One region of the Actinomadura coerulea genome, then DNA from elsewhere that is predicted to be linked to it. Evidence: riboswitches for the same ligand, from Rfam matches in the RefSeq annotation. Region 1 holds a riboswitch; the other holds the start of a gene.
The links. Region 1 has a riboswitch for cyclic di-AMP ahead of BKA00_RS12225 (CHAP domain-containing protein). Riboswitches for the same ligand answer to the same signal wherever they lie in the genome.
Positions count from the first base shown of each region.

Region 2: linked by a shared signal. The riboswitch ahead of BKA00_RS05760 (CHAP domain-containing protein) and the one ahead of BKA00_RS12225 (CHAP domain-containing protein) in region 1 are both predicted to bind cyclic di-AMP.

Region 1 covers NZ_JACHMQ010000001.1:2,640,462-2,652,313, forward strand. The annotation lists gene BKA00_RS12215 (sensor histidine kinase) at 1-1,110, opposite strand, end outside; gene BKA00_RS38815 (hypothetical protein) at 1,469-2,239, opposite strand; gene BKA00_RS12225 (CHAP domain-containing protein) at 2,428-3,117, opposite strand; cyclic di-AMP (ydaO/yuaA leader) riboswitch at 3,132-3,297, opposite strand; gene BKA00_RS12230 (MFS transporter) at 3,742-4,788, opposite strand; gene BKA00_RS12235 (SDR family NAD(P)-dependent oxidoreductase) at 4,785-5,615, opposite strand; gene BKA00_RS12240 (flavin-containing monooxygenase) at 5,612-6,952, opposite strand; gene BKA00_RS12245 (helix-turn-helix domain-containing protein) at 7,083-8,210, shown strand; gene BKA00_RS12250 (nuclear transport factor 2 family protein) at 8,267-9,049, opposite strand; gene BKA00_RS12255 (SDR family NAD(P)-dependent oxidoreductase) at 9,258-9,986, opposite strand; gene BKA00_RS12260 (hypothetical protein) at 10,212-10,454, shown strand; gene BKA00_RS12265 (RNA polymerase sigma-70 factor) at 10,569-11,510, opposite strand; gene BKA00_RS12270 (ferritin-like domain-containing protein) at 11,810-11,852, opposite strand, start outside.
Region 2 covers NZ_JACHMQ010000001.1:1,226,077-1,237,928, forward strand. The annotation lists gene BKA00_RS05750 (serine hydrolase family protein) at 1-510, shown strand, start outside; gene BKA00_RS05755 (SpoIIE family protein phosphatase) at 734-2,581, shown strand; cyclic di-AMP (ydaO/yuaA leader) riboswitch at 3,051-3,204, shown strand; gene BKA00_RS05760 (CHAP domain-containing protein) at 3,216-3,989, shown strand; gene BKA00_RS05765 (bifunctional glycosyltransferase/CDP-glycerol:glycerophosphate glycerophosphotransferase) at 4,194-7,085, shown strand; gene BKA00_RS05770 (glycosyltransferase) at 7,069-8,340, shown strand; gene BKA00_RS05775 (acyl-CoA dehydrogenase family protein) at 8,365-9,603, shown strand; gene BKA00_RS05780 (SDR family oxidoreductase) at 9,600-10,379, shown strand; gene BKA00_RS05785 (TetR/AcrR family transcriptional regulator) at 10,406-11,032, shown strand; gene BKA00_RS05790 (acetyl-CoA C-acetyltransferase) at 11,048-11,852, shown strand, end outside.

The DNA.
Region 1 (11,852 bases):
GCGCATGCCGACGAGGCCGTGGCCCGTGCCGCCCTCCTCCAGCGGCGCGGCGGGCGGCTCGGGCGAAGGCCCGTTGACGACGAGGACGGTGAGCGAGCCCCCTTCCTCCGCCACCGACACGCGTGTCGGAGCACCCGGCGCGTGCCGCACGACGTTCGCAAGGGCCTCCTGGACGATGCGGTACGCGGAGAGCCCCACCGCCTCGGGCACCTCGGCGTCGCAGGAGGCGAACTCCACCGGTACGCCCGCCCTGACCGTCGCCTCCACCACCTGCCCGATCCGTTCCAGGCCCGGCTGGGGCGCGAGCTCGCCGTGCGCCTCCTCGCTCCGCAGCACGCCGAGGAGCCGTCGCATCTCGCCGAGCGACTCGCGCGCGGTCGCCGCGATGGAGGTGAACTCCTCCCGCACGTCCGGCGTCAGCCCGTCGAGACGGTAGACCGAGGTGTCCGCCTGCACCGTGATGACGGACATGTGGTGCGCCACCACGTCGTGCAGCTCGCGCGCGATGCGGGCGCGTTCCTCCAGCAGCGTTCGCCGGCCGCGCTCGGCCTCGCTGATCGTCTCCTGCTCGGCCAGCCTGCGCTGCGCCTCGTACCGCTCGCGGAGCGCACCGCCGAGCACGAGCGCGACGCCGCTCAGGATCGTGAGCAGCGCGTCCCTGGCGCTCGTGCCGTGGGGCGCGACGAACCCCAGGCCGACGCTCGCGCCCGCCGTCGCCAGCCACACCAGCAGCAGCGTCCGGCGCGACTCGCGCAGGCCGAGGGCGAGGCAGAGGCCGAGGTACCCGACGATCTCCATGGGCGGGAACGGCCACAGGAGCCGCTCTTCGAAGTCGACGGTGAGCAGCGCGAGCGCCCCGGCCACGTCCGCGGCGAAGATCACGTACCAGGCAGGCAGCGGCCGGACGACGGCGAGCAGCAGCGGGGCCGCCTGCGCGACGGCCAGCGCGCCCGCGATGCCGCCGTTCAGACCGTAGTCGACGCCCAGCACCGTGATCGTGGTGGGCAGCAGGGCGACGCACAGCACGAACGCCACCCCCCACGGCAACAGCCGCACCGACCGACGCGACGCCCCGGCGAGCAGAGCGCGCGGGGGTTCCTCGGGCGTCATGAGCGCCAGCCTATGGCCGCCCGCGCGTGTCCGGAGGGGACTGCCTCACGGTGGCCGATTCGGGGTGGGGCAGAGAGGTCCCGCAGCCTGCGCATCCGTCCTTCTCCCTCAGTCTCGTCCGTGCTGGCCGGGAGGAGGGTAGGAAGGCGGTCGAGGCGGAGGCGTCACGCTGGCGAGCCATGGCGGAGTGATACCCCGGTAGCCGGTGTCGTCCGAGCGGAGGAGATCGGCGCCGGATCGTCGCGGCGTCGACACGGTTGACCGTTTGACGTGACGGACCCCGCTCTCGTCCGGGGACGGGAGCGGGGCCTGTGGTGGATCTTGGGGCGACTTGGAGGGATCACCTGGGCGGGGCTGGTCAGCCGAGGGGCTTCGGGGCGCCCTTCTTGCCGGCGCCGTGACCCCAGGACAGGACCTCGTACTTGACGCCCTTCAGGTGGCCCGCCGAGGTGCCCGTGTCGTACTTGCTGTTCGGCTTCTTGCCGTCCACCAGGTGCCGGAAAGTGTAGGTGTCGAGGTCGAGCATGACGCCGCGGTGCGACGGCTCGCCCGGTCCGCGGTCCCCGACGAAGCCGGTGACGCTGCGCCCGTGGTAGGTGACCTTCACCTTGGTGTGCAAAGGCCAGCTCGGGCTGGCGAACAGGCCCTTCTGCATCGGCTTGCCGCCCGCCGGGGCGCCGGTGTCGCCGTTCACGCCCGAGCCGTCGTCCCAGAAGTAGGACGCGGTGGTGCTGCCCGACAGGACGGTGTGGCTCTTCGGAGCGACCTTGCCGGTGGTGTGGCGGGGGGCCTTCGCGTCGCGCTGCCCGGCCGCCTTCTGCCCGGCCGCCTTCTTCCCGGTGACCTTCTTCCCGGTGAACTTCTTCCCGGTGAACTTCTTCCCGGCCACCTGCTGCTCGATCACCTGCTGCCCGGTGACCTTGTGCCCCGTGACCTGCTGCCCCGTGACCTTGTGTCCGGTGACCTGCTGCCCCGTGGCCTTATGCCCGGTGACCTGCTGCGCGGTGACCTTGTGCGCGGTCGGCTCGTCCGCCATGGCCTCATGGGCGGTCCCGGCCGCCACGCCCGTGACCAGCATGCCCGCGAGGGCGGTACCGATAAGGGCCTTGTCGAGGACTCGCTGCTGCATGTTCATCCTTTGCTCGGTGGTCCGGGCGCCGGGTCACGTCTTCGGGCGTGTAAGGCCCGCCGTTCGGGCATGACGGGTCCGGCGCACGGCACGGGCGTGCTCGCGACGTGGGTGTGATCGCGTGGGAACGGAGAAGGGGGGAGCACCACTGGACGGTGCGGGGTGAGGGGCCGCTGAGCGGCCCCGGCTCACCGGTACTGGGGGTAGCCGTAGCCGGCGACGGTGGAAGTGTCGCGGACCTTCTTCTTCACCGCGTCACCGGTGTTGCCCTCGATGGTGTTGATGGTGCCGTCGTGGTTGTCCTTCACGACGATGCCGACGTGCTCGACGCCCTTGATGCCGCCGCCGTTCCAGGCGAAGAAGACCACAGCGCCGGGCTTCGGGGTCTCGCCGAAGCGGCCGGTCTTCTTGAACCACTGGGCGTGGCTGACGGTGTAGGCGTCGGCGCCCATGCCCTTGGTGCCGGTGTGCTGGCCCAGCCAGGACACGAACATGTCGCACCAGGACTGGCCCTTGTAGACCGAGGCCTTCTTGGCACCGATGCGGTGGGCGTTCTGCTCGCCCAGCGGCGAGCCGACGTACCAGTCGTTGAACTTGCTGTTGCCCGACGCGTCCTCGTGGGTGCCGACCTGCGTGCGGGCGAGCTTGATGACGTCCTGCGCGGAGGCGCCGGCCGCGGCGCTCTGGCCGCTGGTCTTGGCGCCGTTGGCGTCGGCCTTGGAAACGGCGGCGACGTGCGCGGTGGTCGCGGGCTTGGTGTCCGCATGGGCGGACGGGGCGAGCGAGCCGAACCCGACCACACTTGCCAGGGAGAGGACGGCTCCCGCGGCGACGCGGGCGCCCAAGCGCTTGGTCAGGTCAAAGGTACGAGCGGTCATGCGAAGGTTCTCCTGAGTTCTTCCAGTCCGCCTACCGGGTTAGCTGTCGGGTTCGGGCGTGGAAGTGGCCCTACCGCGGCCCCGCGCACGGCGGGGGTGCGGATTCACCCCGGTGTTTCGGTGGGTCCCCGGCTCCGCTCGGCCGTGATCGGCTCTCTGCGGACTCGGCGGCGGACGTGCCTTGATCGGCCGTCCTGATGATCAGGGACTCGATGCGCCCTTCATGATCTGGTCGGGCGCTCCGGACGGGCTTTCCCGTCGGTCACACTCCCACAACAGGTTCAAGCGGCCCCATATTTCGTCAAGCACGTCCCAAAGACCCGGCCGACCAGCAAAGACTCCCTAAAACCCCCTAAACGCAGGGGATGCGGGCCAGTCAAGCCGGACCATAATTTTCCTCCGCCGCCGGCCGCTCACAACCGAGGCGACCACACACAACCACCCCACCTCGCCTGAAATTCGCGAACGAAGCAGCTCGTTGCCCTTGAGCTATCGGCGCTGATCTGAGCCGACCGGGTACCGAGCATGGAGACGAATCCCCCGCCGCCTACGGCGCTGCCGGACGCGCGTTGGTGAACAACGCCGGAGCCGGAGGAGCAAGCCGGAGGCACCGGGGACCGCCGGTCATCGCCCTTGGTCGAGTGGGCAGCGGAGCTGGAACATCAGGGCGATGATCATGAGTATGGCCGGGACGAGGGTGAAGCCGAGGAGCAGGGCGGTGTGGGCGGAGTCCGGCTGGGCCACGGTGTGGCCCTCGGTGGTGGAGACGAAGCCGCCGAGGGCGAGCACCGCGGAGTACACGTAGGGGCCGATGGCGGTGCCGCTGGCCTCGGTGGCGGTCCAGACGCCGGTGTAGGCGCCCGCCCGGGCCGTGCCGCGTGCCTCGGCGGCCGCGACGGCGTCCGGGACCATCGAGAACGCGAAGAGTTGGAGGCCGGCGAACGCGACGCCCAGTACGGCGACCACGGCGACGGCCGGTGTCGCACCGTAGCCGAGGAGAGGGGCCAGGGAGCCGGCGATGAAGACGGCCTGCGAGATCAGCAGGCCGCGTTGCTTGCCTATGCGCCGGGACAGCCCCGCCCAGGCGGGCCCCGCAACGACCGCCGGGCCGAGGAAGGCGCCCATGAACACCGCCGTGAGGCCGGTGTCCTCGAAGACGTACTCGGTATAGAAGGGCAGGGCGGCGAGGAACAGGTGCGTGGTGGTCCCGGTGAACAGGTAGGAGAGCGCCAGTGACCGGAAGCCGCGGTCCCGCCAGGCGATGGTGATGTCGCCGAGGGCGGAGTGGGCGCGTTCGGGCGGCGTCCGGAAACCGGCGTGTGCGGTGAGGCGCCGTACCCCCGCCAGTGAGACCAGGCCGGAGACGAGCATGACGCCGGAGAGGACCGTGGCCATCCGGGTGTAGTCGCCGCGTCCCCCCGCGGCCACCAGCGCGGGGGCCGCGGCACCGGCGCCGAGGAGCCCCAGGGTCAGGAAGAGCATGCGGAACATGAAGACGCGGGTGCGCTCGTGGTAGCCGACGCGCAGATCGGACGGTGTCGTCAGCAGCCCGGGCACGGTGACCCATACGCCCATCCCTACCGAGCCGGCGGCGTACGCGCAGAGGTCGCCCGTCCTGGTCCGCGGTTCGTCCTGGCCGGCGTCCGCGCCCTGGTCGCGCAGCGTGGTCATCCGGCGGACCGGTGCCGCGCGACGACGCCGGCGGCCAGTTCGGCGCCCTTGAACGCGCCGGAGCGGACCCGGTCGGCCAGCGTTCGGGCGACGATCCGGTCGGTCAGTGCGGGCAGGTGGCGGGCCAGGAAGAATTCGACGGCTCCCCGGCGGGTCGTCGGAAGGTCGCGGCGGGGGCGTCCGCCCAGTGCGGCGCGGAGCACGGTGCGGACCACGCCCTCCAGCGGCTCGTACTGGCTCATGCCCTCCAGCGAGAGCCCTGCGGCGGCCGTGGAGTCGTGGATCGGGCTCCGTACGGCGGACGGGTACACGCAGGTGACGTCGACGTGGGTGCCGATCTCCAGGCGGAGCGCGTCCGCGTACGCCACCAGTGCGCGCTTGGAGGCGCCGTACGCGGCGGCGAGCGGCAGCTGCATGACGGCCATCCGCGAGGAGACCATGACGACCCGGCCGCGGGAGGCGACCAGGGCGTCCACGCATGCGGCGGTCACCCGCCAGGTGCCGAGCAGGTTGATGTCGAGCTGGCGGCGGACCTCCGCGCCGGGCGGCAGCTCGGCGGGGGCGGGCCCGCCGATGCCGGCGTTGTTGATCAGCAGGTCGAGCCCGCCGAGCCTGCCGATCGCCTCGGCCACCGCCGCCGGGACGGCGTCGTCGTCGGTGATGTCGCAGGCCAGGACCTCGACCGGGTCGTCCTCGCGAGGCGCCAGGTCCAGGCCGACGACGTGGGCCCCGAGTCCGCTCAGCCGGGCGCAGACCGCCCGGCCGAACGTCCCGGACGCGCCGGTGACGAGGACGCGCATGCCGTGGGGGTCGCGGCGGGTGCTCATACGACGGTCTCCTTGGGAGTGAACGGGCGTGCCCCGCGGGCGAGGCGGGAGCGGCCGGCCGCGATCTCGCGGGGCAGGTCGGCGACGTACTGGTCGAAGTCGATGCGCATGTGGGGCCGCGCATTCTCACCCCAGCGCCGGACGGCGGCGCGCAGAGCGCGGGCGACGGCGCGGCGCTGTTCGTCAGCCGGGGGCAGGGCGTAGGAGCCGGACAGGTATGCGGCGGCCAGTTTGGCCTGGGCCTCCACCACGGGGAGCGCCGCGCCCGTGGACTGCATCAGGCCCACGAACGCCAGGCTGGGCTCGGCCAGGTGGAAGACCCGCTTGTAGAGCGGCAGCCGTTCCGGGTCGGGCCCCAGCCAGCGCGGGGACAGGAACGGGATGCTCACGCGGTAGCCGGTGGCCCACACGATCAGGTCGACCGGGTCGGCGGTGCCGTCGGTGAAGACGACCCGGTCTCCGCCGAGGTGGCCGATGCCGGGGCGCGCGGCCACCTCGCCGTGGGTGAGGCGGTGCAGGATCGTGTCGCTGATCGTGGGATGGTTCTGGAAGAGGCCGCCTGCGGGAGCCGGAAGGCCGTAGCTCTGCGGGGTCCCCACGGCCAGCCGCAGCATTGTCTCGGCGACGCGTTGGCGCAGCCGCCACGGCAGGGCGGCGAGGGCGCCGCCGGTCGCGTCGGACGGGCGGCCGAAGAGGTACTTGGGGACGATGTGGACCCCGTGCCGGGCCGAGAGCAGGACCGGGCCCCGGGCCGTGTACGAGGCGTCCACGGCGATGTCCATGGCGGAGTTGCCCATCCCGACGACGAGTACCCGCTTGCCTTGGAAGACGTCGGCGGTGCGGTAGTCGTGAGCGTGCATCTGGACGCCGTCGAAGGTCCCGGGATACATCGGGTCAGGGAGGCGCGGGTCCCAGTTGTGGCCGTTGGCGACGACCACGGCGTCGTACCGTTCCGTGTCGCCGGACTCGGTCGTCACCGTCCACGCTTGCCCGTGCTCGACACGGGCGACGGCGCTGCGGAATTGGATGTGCGGCGCGAGCCCGAACCTTCCCGCGTAGTCGGACAGGTAGCCGGCGATGTGGTCGGCCGACGGGTAGTCGGGCCATGCGGCGGGCATCGGGAAGTCGGCGAACTCCGTACGGCCCTTGCTGGTGTTCAGGTGCAGGGAGGCGTACGCGGGAGACAAGCCGCTGCTGTTGTCCCTGGCCCACAGGCCGCCGGGCCGGTCGCCCTTCTCGTACGCGACGGCCTCGCAGCCGGCGTCGAGCAGCGCCTTGAGCGTCGCGAGACCGGCTGCTCCTGCGCCGATCACGGCGACACGGCGGGGAGGGGCCATGGCTTTTCTCCTCGGACGTTGTGGCGCTCGCCAAACCGTAGGGCCTGCTCCACCGGGCTGGACATGGGCCACGGCACGCGGTTCGGGGCCGAGGTTGTGGGCCGCCACAACGGCGGGCAGCATGAGCGGAATGGACGCACCTGACAGCTGGACGGCGGTGATCGACCTCATCGAGCGGGTCGTGGGCGAGGAGGACCTGCTCCCCTCGGTGATCGCCGGGGTCCGCACGGCGGTACGGGAGGTCGCGGCGCTGCCCCCGTCCGACATCGCCGGGCACACCCGCGCGCTCCTGGCGGCGGCGACCCGGGCGCTGGCCGCCCGTCGCGGCCCCACCGAGGCCGAGTTGTCGTTCGTGGAGGAGCTCGGCGTCACCCGCGCCCGGCAGGGCATACCGATCGAGGCGGTGCTCGCCGCCGTCCACGTCGCCGAGCGCGCGATCTGGGCGCGGGCCCGGGAGCTCGCCCGCGCCGAGGGGGTCGGACCCGACCGGCTGCTGGATGCGCGGGAGCTGTACGACGACTGGGCCGAGACGGTCCGGTCCCGGCTGATCACATCCCACCGGGCCACGAGGGCGGGCGCGGACCCGCTGCCGGGCGACCGGGACGCGGCCATCCTGCGGCGGCTGCTGCAGGGCGGCTCGGCGGCCGCACTGGCGGTCGCCGAAGCGGGCCTGCCGGCCACCGGCGGACTGTGGGTGCTCGTCGCCCGGCCCGGCGCCGCCGTCCCGGTGGAGCGGGCTCTGCGAGAGCATCCGCCGGTCCTGTGCGCGATCGTGAACGACCTGCTCGTCGGCGTCCTTCCTCGGACGCCCTCCCGCGCGGTCGCCGCGGCCGGGATCACGGCCGGGCTCGCCGGCCCCGCCGAGCCGGAGGAACTGGCCCCGGTGCGGCGCCTGGCGGCCGCCGCCCTGGCCGCCGCCGAGTCGACCGGGCGGACGGGCGCGGTCCACATCGCCGACGTGGCACCGCTGGCCGCGCTCACCGAACGGCCGGACCTCGCCGCGGTGCTGCTCGACCGCCACCGGTCCTCCTGGGCCGCGCTCGGATCCGGCGCCGAGCCGGTGGCGCGCGCCGTCCTCGCCTGGCTGGAGAGCGACCGCGACGTCACCGCCGCTGCCGGGACACTGTTCGTGCACCCCAACACGGTGCGCAACCGGATCCAGCGTTTCACCGAAGTGACCGGCATCGACCCGTTCAGCACCTTCGGCGCCATGAACGGCTGGTGGCTCTGCCGCACCTGGCTCAAGGAAGCGACATGAGTCGCCAGGCACCTCCGGGATCCAGGCGCTCTGACCGGCCGGCGAACGTCAGCACGTCAGGGACGATGCCGGCCTTCCAGCTTGGCGGGGTTCAGCACGATCCAGACTGCGATGACCTCGTCGCCCGCCGTGCTCACGCTGACCACCGCCACCTTCCGTCCTTCGCGGCGCAGGACGAGGCCGGTGCGGCCGTTGACGGACCCGACGGTCACGGCGGTACGGGGGCGGCCCGACAGCAGAGCCGTGATGAACCGGGCCACGGCGTCCGCACCGTGGGTGGGATGGACCGCGGCGCGCAGGTTGCCGCCGCCGTCGCTGACCACGATCGCGTCGGCGGCCAGGACGGCCATCAGCGCGGCCGTGTCCCCCGCGCCGCAGGCCGCCGCGAACCGCCGAGCGATCCGATCATGCCTCCGCAGCATCGCACGGTCGGGAACGTCCCGCCCCGGCCGCGGTCGGCCCTCGGCGAGGTCGGGCGTGCTGGACGGGGCCGGACGGCGAATCGGACTCCCCTCGACGGCGGGATCCCGGTCGCCGGCCGTGGAACCGAAGGGGGCCGAGGCGGTGGGGAGGGCCGGATCGCCGGGGACGGCCGCGGCGATGGAGGCGATCAGTTCCAGGCAGATGCCTCCCGCCACCCGCGTCAGCCAGGCCCGGGGCAGCGCGATGGCGGCGCGTTCGCGGTCGTCGAGGACGTACCAGCGACGGTAGGTCTCCTGGACGATCTCCTCGGCCGCGGCGGCGGAGCCGAACATCCAGGTGGCGATGTCCACCAGGTGCCGCCGTTCGTCGAGCATCTCCGCGAGCGAGGCGAGGGCGCCGGCGTCCGGGCCGGTCATGGACGGCCGTCGTCAACGCCGCGGCCACCGCTCCCAGCGCCGCTGCGGGACGGGGGCTCCGGGGAGCGGGAGGCGTCCTTGGGCCGTTCCCCGGTGGTGGAACGGTCCGCGTGACCGCCGGCCGTCCGGATCGTGGGCATGTCGTCCTCACCTCTTCACCGTCGCCAGCCAAGACCGGACAGCTCACCGATCTGTGACCCTCGCTCCCCTACCTGGTCTGGTCGGTCGGGCGGACGAGGATCTCGTTGACGGCGACGTGCTCGGGCTGGGTGACCGCGTACACGACGGCGTTGGCGATGTCCTCGGGCTGAAGGGTGCGCATGGCGGCGGCCATGTCCCGTGCGAGGGCCCGCATCGCGGGATCTGTGTTGTGGCTGATCAGTTCGGTCGCGACGAAGCCGGGTTCGACGACCACCACGCGAACGCCCTGGGCCGTGACCTCCTGCCGCAGTGCCTCGGAGAAGGCGGTGATGCCGAACTTCGTGGCGCCGTAGACGCCGCTGTAGGCCGACGCGACCCGGCCCGAGGTCGAGGAGATCTGCACGACGGTGCCCTTGGCCTTCAGCAGGTGCGGCAGTGCCGCGTGGACCATGTACATCGACCCGAGCAGGTTGGTCTCGACCATGCGTGTCCATTCGGCGGTGTCCGCACCCGCGATCGGGCCGTTGAGCATGACGCCGGCGTTGTTCACCAGGACGTCCAGGGCGCCGAAGCGCTCGACGGTCGCGGCGACCGCCGCTCGCACCGACTCCTGGTCGGTCACGTCCAGATCGAGGGTCAGGACCTCGCCCGGCGCCTTGCGCGCGAGGGACTCCAGCCGATCCGCGCGCCGGGCTCCGGCGGCGACGCGGGCCCCCTCCGCCGAGAAGGCCAGCGCTGTGGCCTCGCCGATGCCCGAGGACGCTCCGGTGACGAGGACGACTCTGCCGTTGAACATGTCGTGCACTTTCGGCCTTCCAGTAGGTACGCGGCGACCGCCGGAGCACGGATTCGCCGCGCCCCGGGGTCACCCGGTCACCAGCTAAGACAGGCGACCCGTCCGGGCTGTGACGGCCCATCGAGAAGTGCTCACCCTCGTCGGCGCGGAGCCTGTCACGGATCAGCGGGCTGTCCGGTCTGTCTAGGGGACCGATGCCGCCATTCCATGAAAGGAGAGAAAGACGTGCCATCCTCAACTGAAGGCGACGAGCTCAGCTTCGAGCAGGACATCAAGCCCCTGTTCCGGACGAAGGACCGCGCCGCGATGCTGACCCGTTTCGACCTGTTCGATCATGCTGACGTCTCCGAGCACGCCGACGCCATCATCGGTTCCCTGCTGAGCGGGCGAATGCCATGCGACGGCGCATGGCCCGAGGCGGACCTGGTGAAGCTCCAGCGGTGGATCGACATCGGCAAACCGGCTTGAGGGACCGCAGCGCGAAGTAGCCGTCGCCCACGACCGGCAGAGCAGGTCGTGGGCGGCCGGCCCCCGTCCGGCCTTGGTGCGGCCGCCCAACGGGGCGGCCGGTCGCGCGGGCGGTCAGGCGACGGCCGCCGCGGCGGTGATCTTGGCGGGGTTCATCATCCACAGCACCTGGCCGATGCCCTGGTCGGAGCCGTCGACGGTGAGGACGGCGAAGGTCCGGCCGTCGCGCTGGAGCAGGGCGGCCCACTGGCCGTTCACGGTGGCCCACTCCACGTCGACCCCGTCCCAGAACTGGTTCGCGAACGCCCGGACGTACTTGGCGACACGGACCGCGCCCACCACGGGGAAACGGGACGCCCGGACGGCGCCGCCGCCGTCGGAGTAGCTGACCGCGTCCGCGGCGAGGATCTCCTCCAGGGCGGCCATGTCGCCGGCGCGGGCGGCGGCGACGAAAGCGGTCAGCAGCCTGCGCTGCTCGGCGCCGGTCACCGGTGCCCGCCGCTCGGACCGCAGGTGCTTGCGGGCCCTGCTGACCAGCTGCCGGACCGCCGCCTCCCCGGCCTGGAGGATCTCGGCGATCTGCGGATAGGGGTAGTCGAACGCCTCTCGCAGGACATAGGCGGCGCGTTCGGTCGGCGACAGCCGTTCCAGGAGCATCAGGACCGCGAAACTGAGCGCCTCGCCGCGTTCAGCGCCCAGGTACGGATCGGAGCCGGTATCGACGGGCTCGGGCAGCCAGGGACCGACGTAGCTTTCCCTGCGGACCCGCGCCGACCGCAGGACGTTGATCGCCAGCCGGGTGGTGGTCGTCGCCAGGAACGCGGCGGGATCGGCCACGGCAGCGCGGTCGTAGGTCTGCCACCGCAGCCAGACATCCTGCACCAGATCCTCGGCCTCGGTGACGCTGCCCAGCATCCGGTAGGCGATCCCGAACAACCGCCGCCGCACCTCGGCGAAGACCGCCGCGGCGTGGTCGAGATCGCCCACCGCCTCCGGAACGTCGGCGGCCGGCCCGCCCGCCGCCGGGTCCTCGCCCCGGCCGTCGTCCGCCACCATGATCGCCCCCGCTCGGATCGCCGGCCTGTCCGGTCTCACCTGCCCTCGGACAACTCAGACAAGGCAGGCCTCACTTCTGTGACAGTAACCGCTACCACTCCGAGATGGCGGAGCGCCTGCGGGAGCGCGGCCCGCGCGGCGACCTGGACCGAGATCGGCCGCGGCGACACAGCGGTCGGCAGGGCGTCGCCAGTCCGCCAGGTGAGCGCGCTGCCCTCGGCAGAGACGATCTTCCGATCGCGCCGGAGCGGGACCCCGCCGTGCGCGGGGTGCGGGCCGTGAGGGAGCACGTGTATGCGCTACGGCTCGTCGCCGGCGCCCCCACCGCGCTCATCCGGCGGG
Region 2 (11,852 bases), 1.4 Mb from region 1:
GAGTTCTGGCGGCGGGGCGGGCGAAAGCAGATCATCGAGCGGATGGTGCGCAGGATGGGGCTGGAGGACACCGCGCCGCCGCCCGCGGAGAAGCCCGGGTTCTGGGGGTACACGGCGCTCAGTGCGCGGGACGTGGTGCGGATGTATCGGTATCTGCTGGAACGGGCGCCTGAGGGGCAGCGGGAGTTCGTGCTCCAGCAGTTGCGGAGGTCGACGCCCTGCGGGACGGACGGGTTCGACCAGACGTTCGGGATCCCGCGGGCGGTGAAGCGGCCTTGGGCCGTCAAGCAAGGGTGGTCGGGGTTCGGGGAGACGCCGTCGGAGCCGTGCCGTGTGCGGCCGGCGGCGTGGCGGCCCGATCTGGGGCTGGGGCGGCCCGTGCTGCACACGACGGGGGTCGTGGGGGACAAGATCGTGGCGGTGTTGACGCTGCATCCGGCGGGGACGCCGTTCGGGACGGCGGCGGCGCGGATCACCTCGCTGACGCGACAGGTGACGCGGGTGACGTAGGTCACAGGGCGAGGAAGGGGTCCGTCTTGAGACGGTCACCGGAAGCGGTCGAGTTCGGGCGTGGAGGGAAAACCCGGGCAAAGATCTAGGCTCTTTGCATGGGCATGGGCGAATAGTCCCTCGCTGACGTATGTAGCTTTTTTCTCCCAGGGGCAGGTGACGCCGAACGGGGGACGGGTTGGCGGAAGCGGAGGGCACCCAGCCCGGGGTGCACGTTGCGGACATGGAGGACCTCCGGGGCGCGGCGCACGACCGGGCGGTGCTGGCGGAGGCGCGGGTCGTGCTGGCCCGGCGTCTCGGCGTCCCCCCGGGCGAGGCCCTGCAGCACCTGATCTGGCTCGCGCGCGATCTGGACATCGAGATGGCCGAGGCGGCGTCGCTGCTGGTCAAGGACGGGGGCGGCGGGCCGGTGGGGGCCGTGGTGGCGGGGCGCCGGGCGCCGCGCACCGAGGAGGTCCCCGCGAAGCGCCAGGCGGTCCTGTCGGACGCCGAGGACGTGCTGCGCCGGGTGACGGCCGAGGACACCGGGGGGGACGCGGAGCTCCTCGTGAGGGTGCCCGACGACCCGGCGGCGACGGCGGTGCTGGAGGGGGCGCTCGACTCGGCGGCCCACCTGGTCCCGGTGCGGGGGCCGGACGGCAACGTGGCGGACTTCCTCTTCGCGGAGCTCAACGGCGTCGCCAGGGACATGTTCGGGCGGGGCCGGGAGGAGCTGACCGGGCTGCGGCTGCTGCGGACGGATCCGGGGGCGGTGCTCAGCGGGCTGTTCGACGACTACGTCCGGGTGCTGGACACCGGGACGCGGTTGGAACGTTCCTCGATCCAGTACTCGACCGCGCAGCGCGGGCTGTCCCGCTCGTCGCGGATGAGCGTGCGGTGCGTGCGGGTGCCGACCGGGGTCTGCGTGACGTGGCGGTACCACCTGGCCGAGGACCGCATCGCGCGGCGGCTGGAGCGGGTCGAGCGGCTCGCGCTGATCGGGTTCGGGGAGTGGGACCTGGCCACCGGTGAGGCGGACTGGACGCCCCAGATGCTGGCCAACTACGGCCTGTCTCCCGACGAGGTGCCGCCGATGCCGCACGACCTGCCGAAGGTCGTGGCCGACGACGACCTGCCCCTGGTCGAGGAGGCCGTCCAGACGATGTTCTCGCGCCGCGAGCCGGTGGAGGCGGAGCACCGCGTGATCGGCCACGACGGAACACCCCGCCACCTGTGGGTCTTCGCCGAGCCCGTGCTCGGGGAGTCCGGGCTGCCCGTCTCGATCAACATCGTGTCGCAGGACATCACGCGGCGGCGCGGGGTGGAGCGCGCGCTGGCCGAGACCCGGCGGCAGATGCTGCGCCAGCAGGCGCGGACGGCGCAGGAGCGGCGCGTGGCGGTGACCCTGCGGCGGGCCATCCTGCCGGACGAGGACGAGCTCGAGCAGCTGCCGGGCATGTGCACCTCGATCCGGAGCATGGCGGCGGAGAGCACGGCCCGCATCGGCGGCGACTGGTTCGCGACCAAAGCGTTCCAGGACGGGCGGGCGATGTTCGCGATCGGGGACGCGGCCGGGCACGGGCTGCCGGCGGCGGCGGCGATGGCGCGGACCCGGAACGGCCTGCTGGGCCTCACCTGTACGGGGGAGCGCCCGGGACGGCTGGTCGGCTGGCTGAACGAGCTGATCGGCGCGATGGACCCGCCGGCGACGGGCACCGCCATCGTCGCCCACTACGACCCGGCCCGGCACCTCTTGGAGTGGACGTGCGCGGGCCATCCGCCGCCGATCCTGGTCCGGGACGGGCGGGCGGCCCCGCTAGAGGTGGTCCGCGACCCGATGCTCGGCGCCATGCCCGGCTGGGAGTACACGACGATCACCACCGGGCTCAAGTCGGGCGACATGCTCTTCCTCTACACCGACGGCCTGGTGGAGCGCCGCGACGCGGACCTGGACGAGCGGATCGTCCGCCTGACCCACATTCTGCGTGACTCCTCCTCGCGTCCCGAGCGGGTGCTGGACGAGGTGCTGGCGCGGATGGAGCACGACCGGGCGGCGGACGACACCACGCTCTTCGCCCTTTACATGGAGTGACCGCCGGGGCCTCGCGGTGACGAAGGGCACGCCCGGCCAGCGAAGATCGCCGAGTGTGACGTGTGCCTCACCCCGCGGGGCGGGCGAGTGGCGGGCCGGCCGGGCGGAGAACGCCGCCCGCCCCTAATTCGATCTTCTTTACCTTTTCCCGAAGGCCCGGTAAGTACGGCGGGCAAGGGCTTCAGGGGCACTTCGGCAAAGATCGGGAAGACGCGGAGGGGCCCCGGTGTTGGGAGTCTCTTGAGAGGGCTTTGAGCAGGCAAGACTTTACTTTATGCCTGGTTTGCTTTTCTTGAGAAGGTTGGTACCTTCGATCCCGAATCACGCAACGCGTCCCATGCGTTGCCACCGGCCGCACCATGCGCGGCCGAGGATCGCGGAGCGGTATCCGCACGCGATGCGCGCCAATCGACGCGCGCCCCCTCATCAAGATCTGCCAGAGAGAACATCCGTATACCTGCACCGCTCGCGCGGTGCGAGGCCGAGTCCGTCCGGTCGGTGACCGGAACGGAGCCGGGGACCCACGTTTCTGGGGTGAATCGGCGCGCCCGAGAGTCGCGCCGTAGGGCTGCTTCCATGCCCGAATCCGTCAGCTAACCCGGTAGGCGCCATGGAAGACAAGGAGATTCCCTGCATGTCCGGTCTTTTCGATCGACTTTCGCTCAACCGCCTCTCGCCCGAGGACAAGGCCGTCGGCGTCGCCGTCGGCGCGGTCCTGGCGGGTGCGGTGGGGCTCTCGGTGGTCAACCCCCTCGCCGGCGGCCGTGCGGTCGCCGACACCTCCTCCGCCCAGGCGGCGGTGGTCGCTGAGAAGGGCACCGCCGTTCACACCAACTCCTCCCACGCCAAGACGGTGAAGGCCCAGAACGTCGCGGCCGAGGCGCGGCGCGAGGGCTTCAAGGTCCCCCCGCACGCGGTCAAGCCCGCCGAAGTGATCAAGCTGGCGGAGAAGCAGGTCGGCGTCCGTGAGGGCAAGGGCGGCCAGACCAAGTACCACAAGTGGTTCGTCTCGACTCCGCAGGCCAAGGCCACCGCCAAGCGCGACGGCGGCTTCTCGGTCAAGGAGTACAACGGCGCCCAGTGGTGCAACATGTTCGTCTCCTGGCTCGGCGCCCAGACAGGCGTCAAGAACATGGGCTGGGACGCCTATACCGTCCAGCACGCGAGCTGGTTCAAGCAGACCGACCGCTGGGGCCACACAGCCAAGCCCGGTGCCGTGGTGTTCTTCGACTGGCAGGACGGTTCCAAGGCCGGCATCGGTGACATCGACCACGTCGGCATCGTCGTCAAGGACAACGGCAACGGCAGCATCACCACCATCGAGGGCAACACCGACAATGCGGTGCAGAAGAAGGTCCGCGAGAAGTCGCAGGTCGTCGGCTACGGCTACCCCGACTACGCCCGCTGACCCGACACCGCCCGAGAAGGCGCACGCTTCACGAAGGCGCCCGGCTCCCGCCGGGCGCCTTCTGGCGATCCGGGGTGCCGTGCCCAATGCCTCCGTTGACGGTGGGTAATGCTAAGCGTTGACAGCCTTTGATCCCTCTTGGACCTCAGTGCGGAGTTCCTGGAAAGGAATCCAGGACGCCGGAGTCTGCGGAGGGGGATGCCCATGGCGGTGCGCCCGGATGTCAGCGTGGTGGTGATCGCTTACAACGACGCCCGGAGGCTTCCACGGGCGGTGGCCTCGACGCTGGCGCAGTCGCTGGGCGGCGTCGAGACGGTGATCGTCGACGACGCGAGCACCGACGGGACGGGCGAGGCGGCCGACCGGCTCGCCGCGGCCCACCCGGGGCGGATCCGGGCCGTCCACCTGCCGGTCAACTCCGGCGGCTGCGGCCGTCCCCGCAACACCGGGATCGAGGCGTCCACCGGCCGCTACGTGATGTTCCTCGACAGCGACGACCTGCTGGACCGGCACGCCTGCCTCAACCTCCTCGCCGCCGCCGAGGACACCGGCGCCGACATGGTCTCGGGGCTCTGCGACCGGATCTTCCTCGACCTGCCCGAGGGCGCCAAGGGGCGGGTCCGGCCCTGGTACCCGTGGCTCTACCGGCACAGCGCCGTCTACGGGTCGTTGAGCGAGAACCCCGATCTCCTCTACGACACCCTCTCGACGAACAAGGCCTACCGGCGCGGCTTCCTGGAGGAGCACGGCCTGCGGTTCGTCGAGGGGCTGCACTACGAGGACCTGCTGTTCACCGCCGAGGCCTACCTGGCGGCGGGACGGACCGCCCTGATCCCGCACCGCGTCTACAACTGGCTGGTCAAGGAGCGGACGCCGGCGCCGTCGATCTCCAACCGGCGCTCCGAGCTGGCCAACTTCGCCGACCGGCTGGAGATCCACCGCCGCATCGACATGCTCTTCGCGCTGCGCGGCGCCTACGACCTGCAGCGGGCCAAGGACGTCAAGTTCGTCAACCACGACCTGGTGCTGTACCTGCGCGACCTGCGCGACCGCGACCCGGCCCACCAGGCGCGCTTCCTCGACCTGGCCGCCGGCTACCTGGCCGAGCTGGACCCGCGGGTCTTCGAGCAGGCCAACCCGCTGCCCGCGATCGCCGCGCACCTGATCCGCGAGGGCGACCACGCGGGGGCGCTCGCCGCCGCCGAGTACGACCCCGCGAAGCGTCCCGAGCTGCGCGCCCGCCTGGTGGAGCGGGACGGGCGCGTCTACTGGGGGGCCGGGCGCCCGCGCGGGACGCTCGGCCGCCGCGTCCGGGACGTCACGTCCTTCGGCTTCCATGTGCGGCCCCTGCGGGAGCTGCGCCCGGCGAACACCGTCACGCGGCTGGAGACGCGCGGCGGCCGCGTGCTCATGGCCGGCTACGTGCTGAACCCGCTGGAGCGGATCCCGCGGGGAGCCGAGCTGGCCGGGACGCTGGAATTCCGCGATCGGCGCCGCCGATCACGGAAGGGGCGGGTCCGGGCGGCCGTGCGGCACGAGGGCGACCGGCTCACCTGGCATGCCGAGTTCGACCCCGCCCGCAGGATCCGCCCTTTCGGGTTCGTCGACCCGGTCTGGGACGTCCGGCTGCGCCTCCGGGTGGACGGCGAGGAGGTGGTCACCCGGCTCGGGGAGGGGCGCGGGTCGCCGTCGCTCGGCGGGGTCTCGCTGCCCGTCCGGCCGCGGCTGACGCGGTTCGCGGGGGACCGGCTCCGCTCGTACGTGACCGAGGGCGGGCACCTGGCGTTCGCCCTGGAGACGGAGGGCCCGTGGGCGCGGCTCACCCGCGCCGCCGCGCGCCGCGCCGCCCTGTCCCGGCCGGTCCGGCTGGCCCGGCACTGGGTCTGGGCGCTGGACAGGGCCGTGCGCCGGACGCTGACCGGCCGGAACACCAAGATCATCGTGTTCAACCGGGTGCTGAGCCGGCTGCCGGTCCGGACCGGCCTGGCGGTATTCGAGAGCCAGCTCGGCCGCCACTACTCCGACAACCCGAAGTACATCTACCGGGAGCTGCGCAGGTCCGGCCGCCCGGTGACGGCGGTGTGGTCGTACGCGTCGTCCCCCAAGGGGTTCCCGGGCGACGCCCGGCTCGTCAAGCGCGGATCGTGGGCGTACTACCTGGCGCTCGCGCGGGCCCAGTACTGGATCGACAACCAGGGCTTCCCGGACCGGCTGCGCAAGCGTCCCGAGACCACCTACATCCAGACCTGGCACGGGTCGGCGTTCAAGCTGATGGGGCTGGACCAGCCGCGGCTGAAGTCGGGCCCCCTGGGAGACCAGGCGCGGCTGCGGCGGATGGTGGAGCGCTTCGACTGCTTCCTGGTGCGTTCCGGGCACGACACCGAGACGCTCTGCAGCGGCCTCGGCGTGCGCTCCGAGCTGCTCCCGGTGGGGTACCCCCGCAACGACCCACTGGTCAACGGGGTGGACGGCGATCCGGAGCTCGCCGCCGAAGTCGAGGCCCTGCGCGCCTCGCTCGGTCTGGACGACGGGCGCCGCGCCGTCCTGTACGCGCCCACGTACGTCACCGGGCCGAGGGGGCGTCCCGTCCGGCTCCAGGACCCGCCCGTGGATCCGGCGGTCTTCGCGCGGGAGTTGGGGGAGGAGTACGTCCTGCTCGTCCGGCCCCACTACCTGTGCCGGGCGAACGTGCCGCCGGGCGCCCGGGCCGTGATGCGGGACGTCGGCGCGGTGCCCGACGTGACGCCGCTCCTGCTGCTGGCGGACGCCCTCGTCACCGACCACTCCTCGATCATGTTCGACTTCGCCCTGCTCGACCGGCCGATCGTGCTGCACCTCCCGGACGGCAGGGACCTGGCCACCGGCTACTTCGACCTGGAGCGGCACGCCCCCGGGCCGATCACCCGCACCGAGGACGAGCTCGTCGCCGCGCTCGCCGGCCTGGACGCGGCCGAGGGCGAGCACGCCGGGCGGCGCCGCGCGTTCGCCGCGCGCTTCGGCGAGCACGAACGCGGCACCGCCGCGCGCAGGGTGGTGGACCGCTACTTTCCGGCCGCGCCGAGCAGGAGGGGGAAACGCCATGGCCACGCCGCGTGACGTCTTCATCGTGTGCAACAACGCCGACGACATGGGCGGCCTCCAGCGGTGGGCGCACCACATGGCGCGGCTGCTGGCCGGGCGCGGCGACCGCGTCACCCTCGTCGGGATCAGTCGCGGGCTGGAGCCGTACCACCACGGCCGCGACGGCTCCTACGCCGTCGAGGTGCTGCACGGGGAGTGGGGCCCGCCCGCGTTGGCGTGGCGCCCGCGCAGGGCTCTGCAGCGGCTCGACCCGGCGGCGCGGGCCCGCGACCTGTGGCGGACGGCCGCCCAGCGGCGCGGCGCCGCGCGCCTGTCGGAGCTGTTCGCCGCCGCGAGACCGGGGGCCGTCGTCATCGTGGCGCAGGTGTGGGCGATGGAGTGGGTGCGGCTCGCCGACACCTCCGGGCTGCGCGTCGTGGCCATGAGCCACGAGTCCTACCAGGCGACCCGCGCGTCCTCGCGGTACCGGCGGGTCAAGGAGCACTACGCCCGCGCGGACCGGATGCTGGTGCTCACCGCCGAGGACGCCGACGCCTGGGCCAGGGACGGCATGACCAACGCCGACCACATTCCGAACGCGCTGCACGTCACGCCCGGCGTGCGTCCCACGCTCGACCTGCCCGTCGTCGCCTGCGTAGGCCGCCTGGCCTACGAGAAGGGCGTGGACCTGCTGCTGGAGGCGTGGGAGCGCGTCGCCGGACGGCATCCGGGGTGGCGGCTGCACGTCTACGGCGGCGGTCCGGACGAGCAGGACCTGCGGGCGCGGGCGGACGCCGCCGGGCTGTCGGGCTCCGTCGAGTTCCGGGGCGTGGTGTCCGACGTCGAGGAGGCGCTCGTCGAGGCGTCGGTGTTCGCCCTGCCGTCGCGGGCCGAAGGCTTCCCGATGTCGGTGCTGGAGGCCATGGCGTACGGGCTGCCCACGGTGGCGTTCGACTGCGCGCCGGGCGTCCGGGCGCTCATCGAGGACGGCAGGGACGGTCTGCTGGCCCCACCGGGCGACGTCACCGCGTTCGCCGCCGCGCTCGGCCGGCTGATCGAGGAACCGGAGCTGCGCCGGTTGCTCGGGTCCGGGGCGCGTGCCTCGGTTTCGCGGTTCCGCCCGGACGCCGTCCTCGCCCGGTGGGACCGCCTGTTCGACCTGCTCCACCGGGGGGTGGCGGCCGCGCCGGCCCCCGCGCCGGTCCGGGCCGCGGCGCCCGCCGCGCCCCCCGTCGCGGGGCGGGTGGCCGCGCGGGAGGCCGAACCCGCCCTGGGGGGTGATTCTTTCTAACAACTGTTTGGTAGAGTCCGGGGTGTGAAGCAGAACGAGTCCCCCGCGGACCGGGCCTTCCGCGCCGAGGTCCGCGACTGGCTCCAGAGCAACCTGTCGGGCGAGTTCGCGCACGCCCGCGGGCTCGGCGGCCCCGGCCGCGAGCACGAGGCCTTCGAGGAGCGCCTGGCCTGGGAGCGGCACATGGCCGCCGCCGGCTGGACCTGCGTCGGCTGGCCCCGCGAGTACGGCGGACGCGGCGCCACCGTCGAGCAGCAGGTGATCTTCCACGAGGAGTACGCGCTCGCCGACGGGCCCGCCCGGGTCAACCACATCGGCGAGAACCTGCTCGGACCCACGATCATCGCCTTCGGCACCGACGAGCAGCGCGCCCGCTTCCTGCCGCCGATCGTGGCGGCGCGGGAGCTGTGGTGCCAGGGGTACTCCGAGCCGAACGCGGGCTCCGACCTCGCCAACGTGCAGACCCGCGCCGCCCTCGCCGGGGACCACTGGCTGGTCGACGGGCAGAAGGTCTGGACGTCGCTGGCCCTCGAAGCCGACTGGTGCTTCGTCGTGTGCCGCACCGAGCCGGGGTCGTCCCGCCACAAGGGCCTGTCGTACCTGCTCGTCCCGATGCGGCAGGACGGCGTGGACATCCGGCCGATCGTCCAGCTCACCGGCACCTCCGAGTTCAACGAGGTGTTCTTCGACGGCGCCCGCACCGACGCGCGCAACATCGTCGGCGCGCCCGGCGAGGGCTGGAAGATCGCGATGGCGACGCTCGGGTTCGAGCGCGGCGTCGCGACGCTCGGCCAGCAGGTGGGGTTCCGGCGCGAGTTCGAGGGCGTCGCCGACCTCGCCCGCCGCACCGGCGCCATCGACGACCCCCTGCTGCGCGACCGGCTGACCCGGTCCTACATGGGCCTGGAGATCATGCGGCTGAACGCCGTGCGCACCATGGCGGGCGTCGCGTCGGGCGCGCCCGGCCCCGAGTCGTCGATCTCCAAGCTCGTCTGGGGCACCTGGCACCGCGAACTCGGCGAGCTCGCCATGGACGTCCTCGGCGCCGCCGGCCTCGTCGCCGACGGGGCCCCGGGCGCCGGCCCCGACGGCGGGACCGCGCAGCCGCGGCCCTACGACCTGAACGACTGGCAGCGGCTGTTCCTGTTCTCCCGCTCCGACACGATCTACGCCGGGTCGAACGAGATCCAGCGCAACATCATCGCCGAGCGCGTGCTCGGACTGCCCCGTGAACCGGCCGCCGACAGGAAGGCACGCGGATGACCCCGCCCCCCTACGTCCCCGGGCACGGCCTGCTCGCCGGCCGCGCCGTCGTGATCACCGCGGCGGCCGGAGCCGGCATCGGCGGCGCCACCGCCCGCCGCTGCCTGGAGGAGGGCGCCCGCGTCCTGGTCTCCGACGCGCACGAGCGGCGGCTCGCCGCGACCGCGGCGGAGCTGGAGAAGGAGTTCGGCGCCGACCGGGTCGAGGCGCTGCCCTGCGACGTCACCTCCGAGGACCAGGTCCGGGCCCTCTACGACCGGGCCGTGGAGCGGTTCGGGCGGATCGACGTCGCGGTCAACAACGCCGGCCTCGGCGGGACGGCCGACCTCGTCGACATGACCGACGAGCAGTGGGGCCGCGTCCTCGACATCACCCTCACCGGCACGATGCGCTGCACCCGCGCCGCCCTGCGCCTCATGCGGGACCAGGGCTCCGGCGTCGTCGTCAACAACGCCTCGGTGATCGGCTGGCGGGCGCAGAAGGGCCAGTCGCACTACGCCGCCGCCAAGGCCGGGGTCATGGCGCTCACCCGCTGCTCGGCGCTGGAGGCCGCCGACTTCGGCGTCCGGGTCAACGCCGTCTCCCCGTCCCTGGCCATGCACCCGCACCTGGTCAAGGTGACGTCCGAGGAGCTGCTGGAGGAGCTGACGCGCCGGGAGGCGTTCGGCCGCTACGCCGAGCCGTGGGAGGTGGCCAACGTTATCGTCTTCCTGGCCAGCGACTACTCGTCGTACATGACGGGCGAGGTCGTCTCCGTCTCCTCCCAGCACGCATAGGAACACCGGTACATGAGGAACTGCGCATGAGTCCACGACGGCGCGACGCCGAGGGCACCGCCGCCGCCCGCGCGGGGCGGCGGGCCGAACTGCTCGCCACGGCCGCCGAGGTGTTCGCCTCCCAGGGCTACTCAGCCACCACGGTCCGGAAGGTGGCCGACGCCGCGGGAATCCTCGGCGGCAGCCTCTACTACCACTTCGACTCCAAGGAGTCGATGGCCGACGAGATCCTGTCGACTTTCCTGGACGACATGTGGACCGCCTACGGCCGCGTCCTGGACGCCGGGCTCAGTGCGCGCGACACCCTGGAGGGCATCGTCGTCGAGTCGTTCCGCTCGATCGACAAGCACCGGCCCGCCGTCGTCCTCTACCAGAACGAGTCCAAGCACCTCGCGACCAGCGAGCGGTTCCACTACCTCCTGGACTCCCAGCGGCGGTTCGAGGAGATGTGGCTGTCCCTGCTGGACCGCGGCGTCGAGGAGGGCGCCTTCCGCGCCGACCTCGACCGGACCCTCATCTACCGCTTCATCCGCGACACCGTCTGGGTCGCGGCGAACTGGTACCAGCACGGCGGGCGGCTGTCCGCCGACGACATCGCCAAGCAGTACCTCGCCATGTTCCTCGAAGGGATCCAGGCGAGCCAGGCCCCGTAAGAAGGAGACACCCCCATGGCCGAGGCTTACATCGTCGACGCGGTCCGCGCCCCGGTCGGGCGCCGCAACGGCGGGCTCGCCGGAGTGCACCCCGCCGACCTCGGCGCGCACGTGCTGACCGCCCTCATGGACCGGACGAAGATCGACCCGGCCGCCGTCGAGGACGTCGTCTTCGGCTGCGTCGACACCCTCGGCCCGCAGGCCGGCGACATCGCCCGCACCTGCTGGCTGGCCGCCGGGCTCCCCGAGGAGGTCCCCGGCGTCACGGTCGACCGGCAGTGCGGCTCCTCCCAGCAGGCCGTGCACTTCGCGGCCCAGGCCGTCCTGTCCGGGACGTCGGACCTGGTCGTCGCGGGCGGCGTGCAGAACATGTCGCAGATCCCGATCGGCTCGGCGATGACCGCCGCGGCGCCGCTCGGCTTCACCGAGGGCCCCTTCGCGGGCTCGGCGGGCTGGGCCCGCCGCTACGGCGACGCCGAGGTGTCGCAGTTCAACGGCGCCGAGATGATCGCCCGCGACTGGGACATCTCACGCGAGGAGATGGAGGCGTTCGCCTACGAGTCGCACCAGCGCGCCATCCGCGCCATCGACGAGGGCCGCTTCGAGCGCGAGACCGCTCCCATCGAGGGCGTCACGGCCGACGAGGGCCCGCGCCGCGACACCTCCCTGGAGAAGATGGCCGGCCTGAGGACCCTGGTGGAGGGCGGCCGCCTCACCGCGGCCGTCTCGTCGCAGATCTCCGACGGCGCCGCCGCGCTGCTCATCGCCTCCGAGCAGGCCGTCAAGGACCACGGCCTCACCCCGCGCGCCCGCGTCCACC